DNA from 2 places in the Vescimonas fastidiosa genome. Region 2 is predicted to be linked to the other one. Evidence: predicted binding sites of a transcription regulator. Region 2 holds the regulator's gene; the other holds the start of a gene.
The links. The regulator LexA, encoded in region 2, represses DNA repair genes until DNA is damaged. The targets are predictions, from matches to a motif close to CNAACANNTGTTNG.
Positions count from the first base shown of each region.

Region 1 (6,178 bases), on a different replicon from region 2:
AGTCTGCGGTGATTTTTAACAGGAAGTGGTGAAAAAATGCAGGTCAAAGCAGAGAGTATCGATCGAAAACTGATCCTACACCTGCGGGGCGAGTTGGATCATCATGCGGCCAGACAACTTATGCAGCACATTGCCCGGGAGCTGGAGTACGCACTGCCGTTGGAGACAGAGCTGGATTTCTCCGGTGTAACATTTATGGACAGTTCCGGCATTGCCGTAGCATTGCACACGATGCAGCAGATGAAGCAACTAGGCGGAAAAATGCGCATAGGGTATCCATCGGCACAGGTGAAAAAAGTATTTACAGCCGCCGGATTGCAGCAACTCATTGAATTGGAGGAAGGACATGAAAAGTGAAAATCAGGTCGTACTGGAGTTCCCCAGCCGCAGCAGCAATGAATCCTTTGCGCGGGTGGCGGCGGCGGGGTTCGCTATGCAGCTGGACCCAACGCTGGAAGAACTGGGTGACATCAAGACCGCTGTCAGTGAAGCAGTAACCAACGCTATTATTCACGGTTATCCCGATTGTATCGGGCGCATCGTCATGAAGCTGCGCATTCGAGAGGGAAATGTGATGGAAATCATTGTAAAGGATTGGGGCGTGGGCATTGCCGATGTAGAGCAAGCACGAAAACCTATGTTTACCACCGGCAACGATGAGCGCAGCGGTATGGGCTTTACCATTATGGAAAGCTTCATGGACACCATAAGGGTGAAATCAGCTCCTCAAAAGGGCACTACGGTTACACTGAAAAAACGAATTTCTACCCGCATGGGTGAGCGAAAATGAGTGAAAACAGGCTGGCGCTGCTGGATAAAGCACAGTCGGGAGACAGCGATGCCTGCGGAAAAATGGTGGAGGAGAACAGCGGCCTGATCTGGGCCGTAGTGAGGCGCTACTATGGCTGCGGAGCGGACCCGGAGGATCTATATCAGCTCGGATGTATTGGATTCATAAAAGCTGTAAAGGGATTTGACATTACATATGGAACACAATTTTCCACCTATGCTGTGCCAAAAATTGCCGGAGAAATACGCCGGTTTCTGCGAGATGACGGGCCTGTGAAAGTGGGACGAACTCTACGAGAGAAGGGACAAAGCGTCTGGTCGGCCCGACAAAGATTGCGCGCTGCATTGGGAAGGGAGCCGAAGCTGTCAGAGCTGGCCGCAGAGACCGGCTGGAGCGCCGAGGAAATTGCCACGGCGGAGCTGGCCACCGCTGCACCGGAGTCGTTGCAGCAGGAGACGGCAGAGGGGCTGACACTGGAATCCACCTTGGGTACAGATGCGCCGGAGGAGTCGCTGGTGGAAAAAATTGCGCTGCGGGAGGCCATCCGGGACTTACCGGAGCGGGAGAGGGAAACCATCTATCTGCGTTTTTTTAAGTGCATGACCCAGGAGCAGGCGGCACGAGTATTGGGGGTGTCGCAGGTGCAGGTATCGCGTCTGGAGCGAAAGGGGGTAGCGCATCTGCGGGAGATGCTTCGGGAGTGACAACTGTCTCGGATTGGAACTCCGTCATGGTGCTGCGATAGCGCTTAGGTAAAAAGGTGTTTTGGCAGCGCTCATTGTGCCGCTCCCGGATTGCAATGGTATCAAAAAAGGTTTTCCACAGCTTTCGGTATTCTGCTTCCCGGGGGCTGGGCGGTGCCAAGGTCAGGGAATCCACGAAGATGATGCGAGAGCGGCCGTCCTTGTAGAGAAGCAGCTCACCATGAGTGCGGTCATAAAGGAAGAAAGCCTCCCCGGCGTATCGGCTGCAAAAATACTGCCGTAGAAAGGGAAGCACTCGATTCTTGGGCGTAATCTCGGCACCCATGATGCCGTCGTAGTCTGAAAAACGGACAAAACCCCGCAGCTTCTCCAACTCACCGGAGAGATGACGCACAGCCTTGTACAGAGGATAGCAGGCACTGTCCGATCGGCAGAGAAGAAACTGAGGGCCGTCGGCGTAGAGCTTTTTCACAAAAGCGTACAGGTATGCTTCTTTATTATCCATGCAGGTATAAAAAGCTCTGTAGAGCAGATGCGCAGCCTTAACGGAAAGGGACGATAGGCTGCGCTGAATACGGTCGCTGTGGTTCAAGTTCGTCTCCACGGCGCGAATAGAATAGAGGGAGAGAACAGGGAATTCCTCGTTGCTTACAAAGGCAATGGGGAATTCTTTGTTTACATAACTCTCGAATATACAGCAGAGAAAGCCCTCGTAGGTGCCGTCGTATTCATAAATCATATCGTTCCAAGACATTCTGTTACTCCGTTGCGTCAAAAAGGGATAGCTGAGGGGCGGCAGAGACAGGCAGAGCATTTTGTTCTACGGCCTGTAATTGTCGAGTTAGCGTTTCGGCAGTGAAGTGCAGACCCGGGCGCATCTGCCCGCCGCATAGGATAAAAAACTGCGCCCGCTTGAGCACAACGCCCATTTTTTGCAGGTCCTCAGAGTGAAGACATCCCGTACGCCGAGCTGATAGGATACGCCGAGCTCCGGTAGGACCGATGCCGGGAACACGCAGGAGGCGGTCCAGATCCGCGGACATGATCTCCACCGGAAACTGGTCCGGGTGAGTAATGGCCCAATAGCATTTAGGGTCCAGGGTAGGGTCGAAATTCGGATGTGCTTCATCCAGCAGTTCTTCGGCCCGGAAGCCATAAAAGCGCATAAGCCAATCCGCCTGATACAGTCGGTGCTCCCGTAGCAGAGGAGGCTTGGTGTGCAGGGCGGGGAGCAAAGAGTTCTCCACCACAGGCACATAGGCAGAATAGAATACACGCTTGAGTCGATAGCGCTGGTATAGGGATTGGGTCAAGTAGAGTATATGTCGATCGCTGTCTTGGGTTGCCCCCACAATTAGCTGGGTACTCTGCCCGGCAGGAGCAAAGGCGGGGGCGTGGCGATACTTCACCAGCTCTTCTTTATTTTCTCGACCTCTGTCGCGGATCAGCCGCATGGGGGAGAGAATAGCGGACTTGGTCTTATCCGGTGCCAGTGCAGCCAAACCCTCCTGAGAGGGCAGCTCAATATTTACGCTGAGACGGTCGGCCAGGTAGCCCAGCTGCTGCACCAGGGCCGGGTCCGTACCGGGAATGGCTTTGGCGTGGATATATCCGTTGAAGCCATAGTCCTGCCGCAAAAGACGCAGAGCTTCGATCATACGCTGGGTGGTGTAGTCCGGATTGCGCAGGACACCGCTGGAGAGGAAAAGCCCCTCAATATAATTGCGCCGGTAGAACTGAATCGTTAGCTCGGCCAGCTCCTTGGGCGTAAAGGCGGTGCGGCGGGTATCGTTGCTGCGGCGGTTGACGCAATACTTGCAGTCGTACACACAGCAGTTGGTCATGAGTACCTTTAGCAGCGAGATACATCGGCCGTCGGCGGAAAAGCTATGGCAGCAGCCGGCAATGGAAGAGGAAGTGTTTCCGATCTTCCCGGGTCTGGATTCACGCCGGACACCGCTGGAAGTGCAGGCGGCATCATACTTGGCCGCATCCGTGAGAACAGCCAGCTTATCCAGCAGGTCCATATCAAGCGGCTTTGCGTCTGCGTCGAGGCTGGTCGACCCGCTCTACCAAACGCATGAACTGCCCGGAAAGGGTAGCGATACCAATGAGAGTGATGATCCATCCGAAAGTAGTCATAGTTGCTTCCTCCAAGTAAAACTTTTGTTCTACTCGCATTATAAATCGAACAATCGTTCTTGTCAATAGAAAATCGAACAAATTTTCTAATTTTGCATTTCTCCGGTTGACCAACGGATGCATTTGTTATAGAATAGGAGTGAAAAACAGAGAGCGAGGATAGCATGAACGAATTAGAAAAACGATTTATAACCGCTCGGCGCGAGGCAATTGCGCTGGATTACAAACGACTCAATCCTATGCAGCGGGAGGGCGTGCTGACCACAGAGGGGCCGCTGCTGCTGCTGGCAGGGGCGGGCTCCGGCAAGACCACGGTGCTTATTAACCGGGTGGCAAACCTCCTGCGCTATGGCCGGGGCAGCGACACGGAAGAAATCACCATCCCCATTTCCGAGGACGAGGTGGCATTTCTGGAGCAATATATCCAGGATCCCCAGGAGGAGATGCGGCCTCTGATGCAGTACCTGTGTGCCGTGCAGCCGGCCCGGCCCTGGGAGGTGCTGGCTATCACCTTCACCAATAAGGCTGCCGGTGAACTGAAGGAGCGCTTGGAGCGGATGCTGGGAGAAGAGGCGCTGGATGTGTGGGCGGCCACCTTCCATGCTGCCTGCGTGCGCATTCTGCGCCGGGATATTGACAAATTGGGTTACGACCGCAACTTTACCATCTATGATACCGATGACTCCAAGCGGGTTATCAAGGACATTCTCAAGGATTTAGGCCTGGAGGAAAAGCAATTTCCCACACGGGAGCTGCTGTCAGTGATCTCCAACGCCAAGGGAGATATGCAGTCTCCGGAGGAGTTCTGCCAACTGTGGGAGCAGCGAGGAGATTGGCGGAAAATCAGGGTTGGTAAAGTATATAAACTTTACAATCAGAAACTCCGGGAGGCCAATGCCCTGGACTTTGACGACATCATTCTGCACACGGTTACGCTGCTGCAAAGCGACCGGGAGGTGCGTGCATACTATCAGAATAAGTTCCGCTACATACTCATTGACGAGTATCAGGATACCAACCACCTGCAGTTTCTCCTGGCGGGCCTGCTGACGGGCGGTCACGGGAATATCTGCGTGGTGGGTGATGATGACCAGAGCATCTATCGCTTCCGGGGAGCAGACATCACCAACATTCTCAGCTTCGAGCAGCGCTATAAGAACGCCCGGACCATCCGACTGGAGCAGAATTATCGCTCCACCCAGAATATTTTGGACGCAGCCAATGCGGTGATTCGCAACAATGAGGGACGCAAGGGCAAGACCCTGTGGACCCAAAACGGCGCCGGGGATCCGGTGACCATCAAGACCTGCTTCAATGAGAGCGATGAGGCAAACTTCGTGGTGGGCGACATTATGAACGGTTATAATCGGGGCGCCAACTGGAGGGATAATGCCATTCTTTACCGCATGAACGCCCAGTCCAACGCTCTGGAATATGCCTTCAAGCGCAACGGCGTACCTTATAAAATCGTAGGAGGCGTAAAGTTCTTCGACCGAGCGGAAGTGAAGGATATGCTGGCGTACCTATGCGTGGTGTGCAATCCGGCGGATGATCTGCGTCTGCGGCGGATCATCAATGTGCCCTCTCGGAAGATCGGCGGGACATCGGTGGAAAAGGCGCAGGCCATTGCGGCGGCAGAGGGGAAGTCTCTGTTTGAAGTCGTTTGCTCTGCCCGAAGCTACCCGGAGCTGAAGTCTGCCGCCGGGCGAATGGAAGAGTTCGGTCAGATGATCTCGGAGCTGCGCAGCCTGTGCGATGAACTGGAGCTGGTAGAATTCTACAGCCAGGTTTGTCAAAGGAGCGGCTATATGCAGATGCTCCGGGATAAGAATGACATGGAGAGCCGTGGCCGACTGGAAAATGTGCAGGAGCTGGCCTCCAGCATCAGCGCCTTTTTAGAAAATGACCCGGATGACCCGTCCCTGGCAGGATTTCTCAACGATGTGGCTCTGTATACCGATCTGGACGGCCAGTCCGACAGTGATAACTGTGTGACCCTGATGACCATGCACAGTGCCAAGGGGCTGGAATTTGACCATGTATATGTCACCGGCATGGACGAGGGTGTGTTCCCCGGAAACCGAGCTATGGGCGAGCAGGAGGAGATGGAGGAGGAGCGGCGGCTGTGCTATGTGGCCATGACCCGGGCCCGCAAGACCCTGACCATGACCAATGTTCGCCAGCGGATGCTCTTCGGTCAGACGGAGCCGAAAATGCCGTCACGATTCCTGGAGGAGATTCCGGCAGAGAATATGCGCTGGATTGGAAAGCCGGAGCCCCGAAAGGCACTTCAGTGGGACGAGGGGTGGAATGACAGCTGGTCCGGTGGCTGGGGAAGTACACCCCGCGGAACCTATAAAACACAGGAAATTAGGCAGCAGACAAGGCATGAGACTTTACAGCATTCTACCACGAACCGGCGGGCACCGTCGGCGGGGTCTACTCAGCTTATGCAATTAAAAGCCGGAGATCAGGTACGCCATAGCGCCTTTGGTCAGGGAATGGTGCTCAGCGTTCGGCCCATGGGTGGTGACGCGCTTAT
Region 1 is NZ_AP023415.1:569,855-576,032, forward strand. Features, by position in the region: gene KI236_RS02760 (STAS domain-containing protein) at 37-357, shown strand; gene spoIIAB (anti-sigma F factor) at 347-790, shown strand; gene KI236_RS02770 (sigma-70 family RNA polymerase sigma factor) at 787-1,494, shown strand; gene KI236_RS02775 (TIGR03915 family putative DNA repair protein) at 1,382-2,248, opposite strand; gene KI236_RS02780 (putative DNA modification/repair radical SAM protein) at 2,253-3,521, opposite strand; gene KI236_RS02785 (ATP-dependent helicase) at 3,801-6,178, shown strand, end outside.
Region 1: KI236_RS02780 (putative DNA modification/repair radical SAM protein) is a predicted target of LexA. The motif match lies at 3,683-3,696, and genes of this name have one in related genera.

Region 2 (6,178 bases):
TGTCCTCTATTGGGCCAGCGATACTGACCTCGCCAAAGCCCTGCTGGAAAGCGGCTCACTCCTACTCTGGTCCGATACAGGGGGCTTCGCCTGCCCCCCTGATGAAATAGGCGACGGCTATATCTATTTCAGCACCTACTCCCCGGACACCCGCTGGCAGACCCTCACCATTTCCGACTGCACCGCCGGCAATATCGCCATCCGCAGCCTCCTCCCCCACGAGGGTGCCGATATGTCCGACTACAACATCTCCACCACCGCCTACCCGGCATAAACCCCCGCACCTCTTGTAACCGTCCGTAGGGGTCGGCCTCCCGGACGCCCCGCCCACCGCACTCCTTGTAGCACATCCGTAGGGGCCGATGCCCACATCGGCCCGCCCGTTGTACCCCTTGTAACCACCCGTAGAGGTCGGCCTCCCGGACGACCCGCCCGCTGCACCTCTTGTAACCCCCTCGTAGGGGCGGGGTTCTCTTGCCCACCGTCGTGCCAACCGATTCCCGGCCACCGTTGTGGCCGCCAATCGGGGCACTTCCTCGAAACCGGCTCGCTTCCTCTGCCACCGGCAGCGCTTCGCCGATTTCCCCGCCCGCGGGAGGGGCAGAGCCCCTCCCCTACGCACTATAAGGGAACCCACCGTAGTCCTTGCAAAACCCGTGTCATTGCGAGGCCAGTTCGCAAACTGGCCGTGGCAATCCGCATCCCCCGTCCCCTTGGCCCCCTTGCCTAAAGGGGGCTGGCACGGCGAAGCCGTGCCTGGGGGATTCTTTTCCGCACCCTCCCCCCACACGCAAAAATACCGCCCGAAGCCATGGCTTCGGGCGGTATTTCTACACAACACAATTATTCACTTCATGCTCCCGGTCGATTACAAACCGGCGGCAACCATGCAGTCCAGCACCAGGGTCAAAATAACAAACACAGCGCCTACCCACTTGGTAGCCTTCGCCAGCTTGGCGTCTACGGTGCGAGCCTTGCCCTTGGACATATAGGAGTCGGCAATGCCGCCAATGGCGCCGGACAGGCCCTGGCTCTTACCGGACTGGAACAGCACAATCAGAATCAAAACAAGAGCAGCCAGCAGCTGCACAATGGTAACAGCGATCAACATAATCTTTCTTCCCTCCGTATTTTTGGATGCCATATGGCATAATATCCATTAAGTAATCATCATCATAGCATATTCTTTCCCCAAATGCAAGTATAAAACCAAAAAAGAATTCAAAAAAATAATCGAACAGTTGTTGCAATCTCCGGAAATGTGTGCTATACTATTTAATAACATAAGGCAGGAGGGGATCGTATGCAGAAATTGACCGCCATGCAGCAGAGAATCTACGACTATATCGCGTCCTTTATCCGCGACCAGGGCTATCCGCCCTCCGTCCGGGAAATCGGCGAGGCCGTGGGGCTGAAGTCCCCCTCCACCGTGCATTTTCATATTAAGCATCTGGAGGAGCTGGGCTACCTGAGCAAGGACGGGCGCAAGGGCCGGGCCCTGACCTTGGTGGAGCGGCCGGATGCTGCCCCCGCCACGCAGCAGGTCACGCCGGTGCAGGAGGCGGGCTATGCTCCCGGCCGGGTGCCGGTGCTGGGCGATGTGGCCGCCGGTACACCCATCTTGGCGCAGGAGTGCATTGACGATTATATCCCCTTCGACACCCAGGGTCGGGACGGGGAGTTTTTCGCCCTGCGTGTTCGGGGCGAGTCCATGCTGAACGCAGGCATTCTCCCCGGTGATCTGGTGGTGGTCCACCAGCAGAAAACCGCTCAGAACGGTGAGATCGTGGTGGCGCTGCTGGAGGACGAGGCCACGGTGAAGCGTCTCTCCCGCCGCAACGGGCAGGTCTGGCTCCTGCCGGAAAACGAAGCATACAGCCCTATTGATGGCCGCCACGCCTCCATTTTGGGCAAGGTGGCCGCCGTGGTGCGCACCTATTCTTAATTCTTTAAAATAATTTAAAATTTATAGCAAAGCATCCTGAAACCATGGGGTTTCAGGATGCTTTTGTTTGCTTTTTACAGGCCGAAGCCGGGGAAATTCAGCCCGCCGGTGAGGCTCTGCATGCTGTTTTCCAGGGCGTCCTCCGCCTGGCGCATGGCCTCGTTCACAGCGGAAATCACCAGGTCCTGGAGCATCTCCACATCCTCCGGGTCCACGGCCTCGGGCTGAATGGTCAGCTCGGTGAGCTGGCGCTTGCCGCTGACCGTTGCTTTTACCACACCGCCTCCGGCGGTGGCGGAGAAGAAGGCGCTCTCCACATCGGCCTGGGCCTTCTCCATTTCCTGCTGCATTTTCATGATTTTCTGCTGCATTTGCTGCTGCTGGCGCATCATTCCGGCGCCGCCGGTGAAGCCGCCTCTTGCGCTGTAACCCTTTGCCATACTTATGTTTCTCCTTATTTTATAATTATTATTTTATATTGAAATTATCCAGCCGTCCGGCCTCCTCCAGCAGCTCATCCATCCGGTCCGACGCAGGGGGCGGGGCCTCCCAGGGGGGCGTTTCGGCGGGCTTTTCCGCCGGGACAGACGGTGCCGATTCGGTGCTGTTTGGTGCCGGTTTGGTGCGCTTTGGCGGTGCCGATTCGGTGTCAGACCGGTGCAGCGGGGCGGACTTTCCGCTCCCCAGGGTGAACACCACCCGGACCGGGCTTCCGCACTGGGCCTCGGTGACGCTCTGAAGCACCCCGTTTACCTCGGGGCAGTCCAAATATCTTTTGACCATATCGTCCGGGCAGGTGACGGTGAGCACGCCGCCGGACAGGACGCCGCTGGCCCGATTCAGAAACACCCGCTTATCCGTCCGCAGCCCGGCCTTATACTGGTTTTGCAGGCGGGCCCAAATTTCGCCGTCCTCCCGGGCGGAGGCCGCCGCTTTCGGCTCGGACGGTGCCGGGGCTTTTTCCGCCGGGGCGGGCTGAATTTTCGGCTCCGGCTTGGCCGGGACAGGCTGGGCCTTGGGGGCCGGAGCGGAGGGAATGGGTTGGCGGATTTCCGGCTGCGGCACGGCCGGGGCCGAAGTGCTTTCCGAAGCCGGGGCCGCAAAGCCCTTGGCCGCCGCCTTTTCCAGCCGCTCCAGGCGGGTGTTCAGGGCCGAGAGGTCTCCGCAGAGGCTTTCGTCGCAGAGCTTCAGCAGGCACAGCTCCGCCTCGGTGCGGAGAGAGCCGCTGTCGCTGAGGCGGGCCAGGGTCTGCCCCAAAACCTCCGCCATATAGAACAGGCGACTGCCCGACGCGTTCGCGCCCAGAGCCGAGAGGGTCTTTTCCTCATACAGTCCCGTCAGCAGAGCCGCGCCGCCCTCCGGGGCCGTGTGCAGGATCAGTAGGTCCCGGCACAGGTCCGACAGCTCCCGCAGCAGGGCGGCGATGTCCTTTCCGTCCCGGTAGAGCTGATCCAGCAGCAGCAGGGCTTCCCGGGCGTCCCGCTTCAGAAGCAGTTCCATGAGCCGGGCGGTCTGCACTCCCCCTGCCAAACCCAGAAGGTTCAAAATAGCCGAAGCACTCAAGGTCCCCTCAAAGCTGCGGCACTGGTCCAGCAGGCTCAGCGCGTCACGCATGGCGCCGCCTGCCATCCGGGCCAGAATATCCGCCCCGTCCGGGGTCAGGTCAATCTGCTCCTCCCCGGCGATGTAGCGAAGCTGACGGGCGATGTCTCGGGGCAGGATACGCTTGAAGGAATAGCGCTGGCAGCGGGAGAGGATGGTGGCCGGGACCTTATGCAGCTCCGTGGTAGCCAGGATGAACACCAGATGCTCCGGCGGCTCCTCCAGGATTTTAAGCAGAGCGTTAAAGGCGGGGGTGGAGAGCATATGCACCTCATCGATGATATACACACGCTTTTTCAGCACCGAGGGGGTATACACCGCCTCCTCCCGAAGGGCCCGGACGCTGTCCACGCCGTTGTTGCTGGCGGCGTCCAGCTCGGTGATGTCCAGCAGGCGGCCCTCGTCGATGCCCCGGCAGGCCTCACACTGATTGCAGGGGGCGCCGTCCACAGGATGCAGGCAGTTGATGGCCTTGGCCAGGATCCGGGCGCAGGTGGTCTTGCCGGTACCCCGGGTGCCGGTGAAAAGGTAGGCGTGGCCCGTGCGGCCCTCAGCCACCTGACGCCGAAGGGTATCGGTGATATGCTCTTGGCCGACCACCTGAGAAAAGGTGATGGGCCGCCACTTGCGATAGAGTGCCTGATACATGGGCCTGCCTCCCTTATAAAAATCGGTTTCCCAAAAACCGTTTAGCCCGCCGGTGTGGAATTTTTGCGCTTTGCGCAAAAATTACGCGCGCAGCGGGCTGTAAATCTTTTCGTGAAAATTCCTTTGGAATTTTTGCGAAAATAGATAGTCCTCCCCATGAAGCCACAGAGCCGGCGCCCTTGCGGCACATGAATGATCCCTCTTAATGCTGCTCGGTTCCCCGCCTGACATGATTCGTGGGCATCCATTGCGCAAGACCGGCTCCGCAGCTTCACACGGAGGACTGTCAACAGGGTTATTTTACTACAAGTCGGGGCGTTTGGCAACAGGAAAAAAGCAGATGTGGCGCGTATCACAAAAAATTCACAGGGGAAGCCTTGCTTTTTTCGGAAAATGGGATAAGATAAATAGGATAAGAGGGATGCCCCGGCCCAAGAAGTGCGCCGCAGAGTGGAATCCCCCAGTCACAGCTTCGCCGTGCCAGCCCCCTTTAGGCAAGGGGGCCGAGGGACGGGGGTACGGATTGCCACACCAGTTTGCGAACTGGTCTCGCAATGACACATTACAAGGAGTGCAGTGCGTAGGGCGGGCTGCCCTCAGCCCGCCGCCCGATAACCACCGCACCATCACGGCGGCGTGAGGGCACGCCGCCCTACGGACGGGTTATAAGAGGTGCGGTAAGCGGGACGATGTAGGCATCGTCCCCTACGGAGCGTTTACCGATAGAACTTCGTAGGGCGCGATGTGAGCATCGCGCCGCGCGGTAGACGCAGAGGGCCACCCTGTTAGGACGGGCAGCACAAGCGCGGAGCGCGTCGCGGTGGATAGAGCCTGAGGCAATGCGAAAGCACGAAACGGATTTGTACTGTTTTATTCGCGGAGATGAAAGGCCCCGATACATTCCGCACCACGCCCGCGCAAGGATTCCAAAACCATTGGTTTTGGCGGCGTTCTTTGGGTACTTTCTGTCGCTGGTGACAGAAAGTGCCCCGCCGGAGGCATTCGCGTAACATGAAGTGCGGTAGGGCGAGCCAATGCCTACATCAGTCCCTACGCACCATTCACCGATAGAACTTTGTAGGGGGCGGCGTCCCCGACGCCCCCCTTCGCCACAGTTCTTGTTACGCTTCCGTAGGGGAGGGGCTCTCTTGCCCACCGTTGTGCCGACTGACTGACGGGCACTGTCGTGCCCGCCAATCGGGGCACTTCCTCGAAACCGGCTCGCTTCATCCGCCACTGGCGGCGCTTCGCCGATTTCCCCTCCCACGGGCGACCGCAAGAGTCGCCCCTACGGATATGGATATAGTTTACACATTATATTTTTATATACAAAAGTCAGAAAGGAAGCACGAATTATGACTAAAATTGATATTGTGTCCGGCTTTTTGGGCGCGGGAAAAACCACGCTTATTAAGAAGATGCTGGCGGAGGCCTACAAGGGCGAGAAGCTGGTGCTCATTGAAAACGAGTTCGGTGAGATCAGCATTGACGGCGGGTTTTTGAAGGACGCCGGGGTGCAGATCAGCGAGATGTCCTCCGGGTGCATTTGCTGCTCCCTGGTGGGCGACTTTGGCCGGGCGCTGGTGGATGTGCAGAAGCAGTTTGCCCCGGACCGCATCCTCATTGAGCCCTCGGGCGTGGGGAAGCTCTCCGATGTGATCCTGGCGGTGGAGAACACCGTGAAGGATGTGCCGGAGATGAAGCTGAGCAGCTTTGTCACCGTGGCCGACGCCTCCAAGGTAAAGGTCTACATGAAGAACTTCGGTGAGTTTTACAACAACCAAATCGAGACCGCCGGTACCATCATCCTCAGCCGCACCCAGAAGGTGAGCCCCGAGAAGCTGGAGGCCGCCGTGGCCCTGCTGCGGGAGAAAAACAAGGACGCCGCCATTATCACCACCCCCTGGGACCAGCTGGACGGCAAGACCATCCTGGCCGCCATGGAGAAGGTGTCTCTGGCGGACGAGCTGATGGAGCGCATCC
Region 2 is NZ_AP023416.1:742,293-748,470, reverse strand. Features, by position in the region: gene KI236_RS10935 (PhlB family protein) at 1-274, shown strand, start outside; gene secG (preprotein translocase subunit SecG) at 869-1,111, opposite strand; gene lexA (transcriptional repressor LexA) at 1,304-1,945, shown strand; gene KI236_RS10920 (YbaB/EbfC family nucleoid-associated protein) at 2,020-2,385, opposite strand; gene dnaX (DNA polymerase III subunit gamma/tau) at 2,414-4,195, opposite strand; RNA gene ffs (signal recognition particle sRNA small type) at 4,360-4,459, opposite strand; gene KI236_RS10905 (CobW family GTP-binding protein) at 5,551-6,178, shown strand, end outside.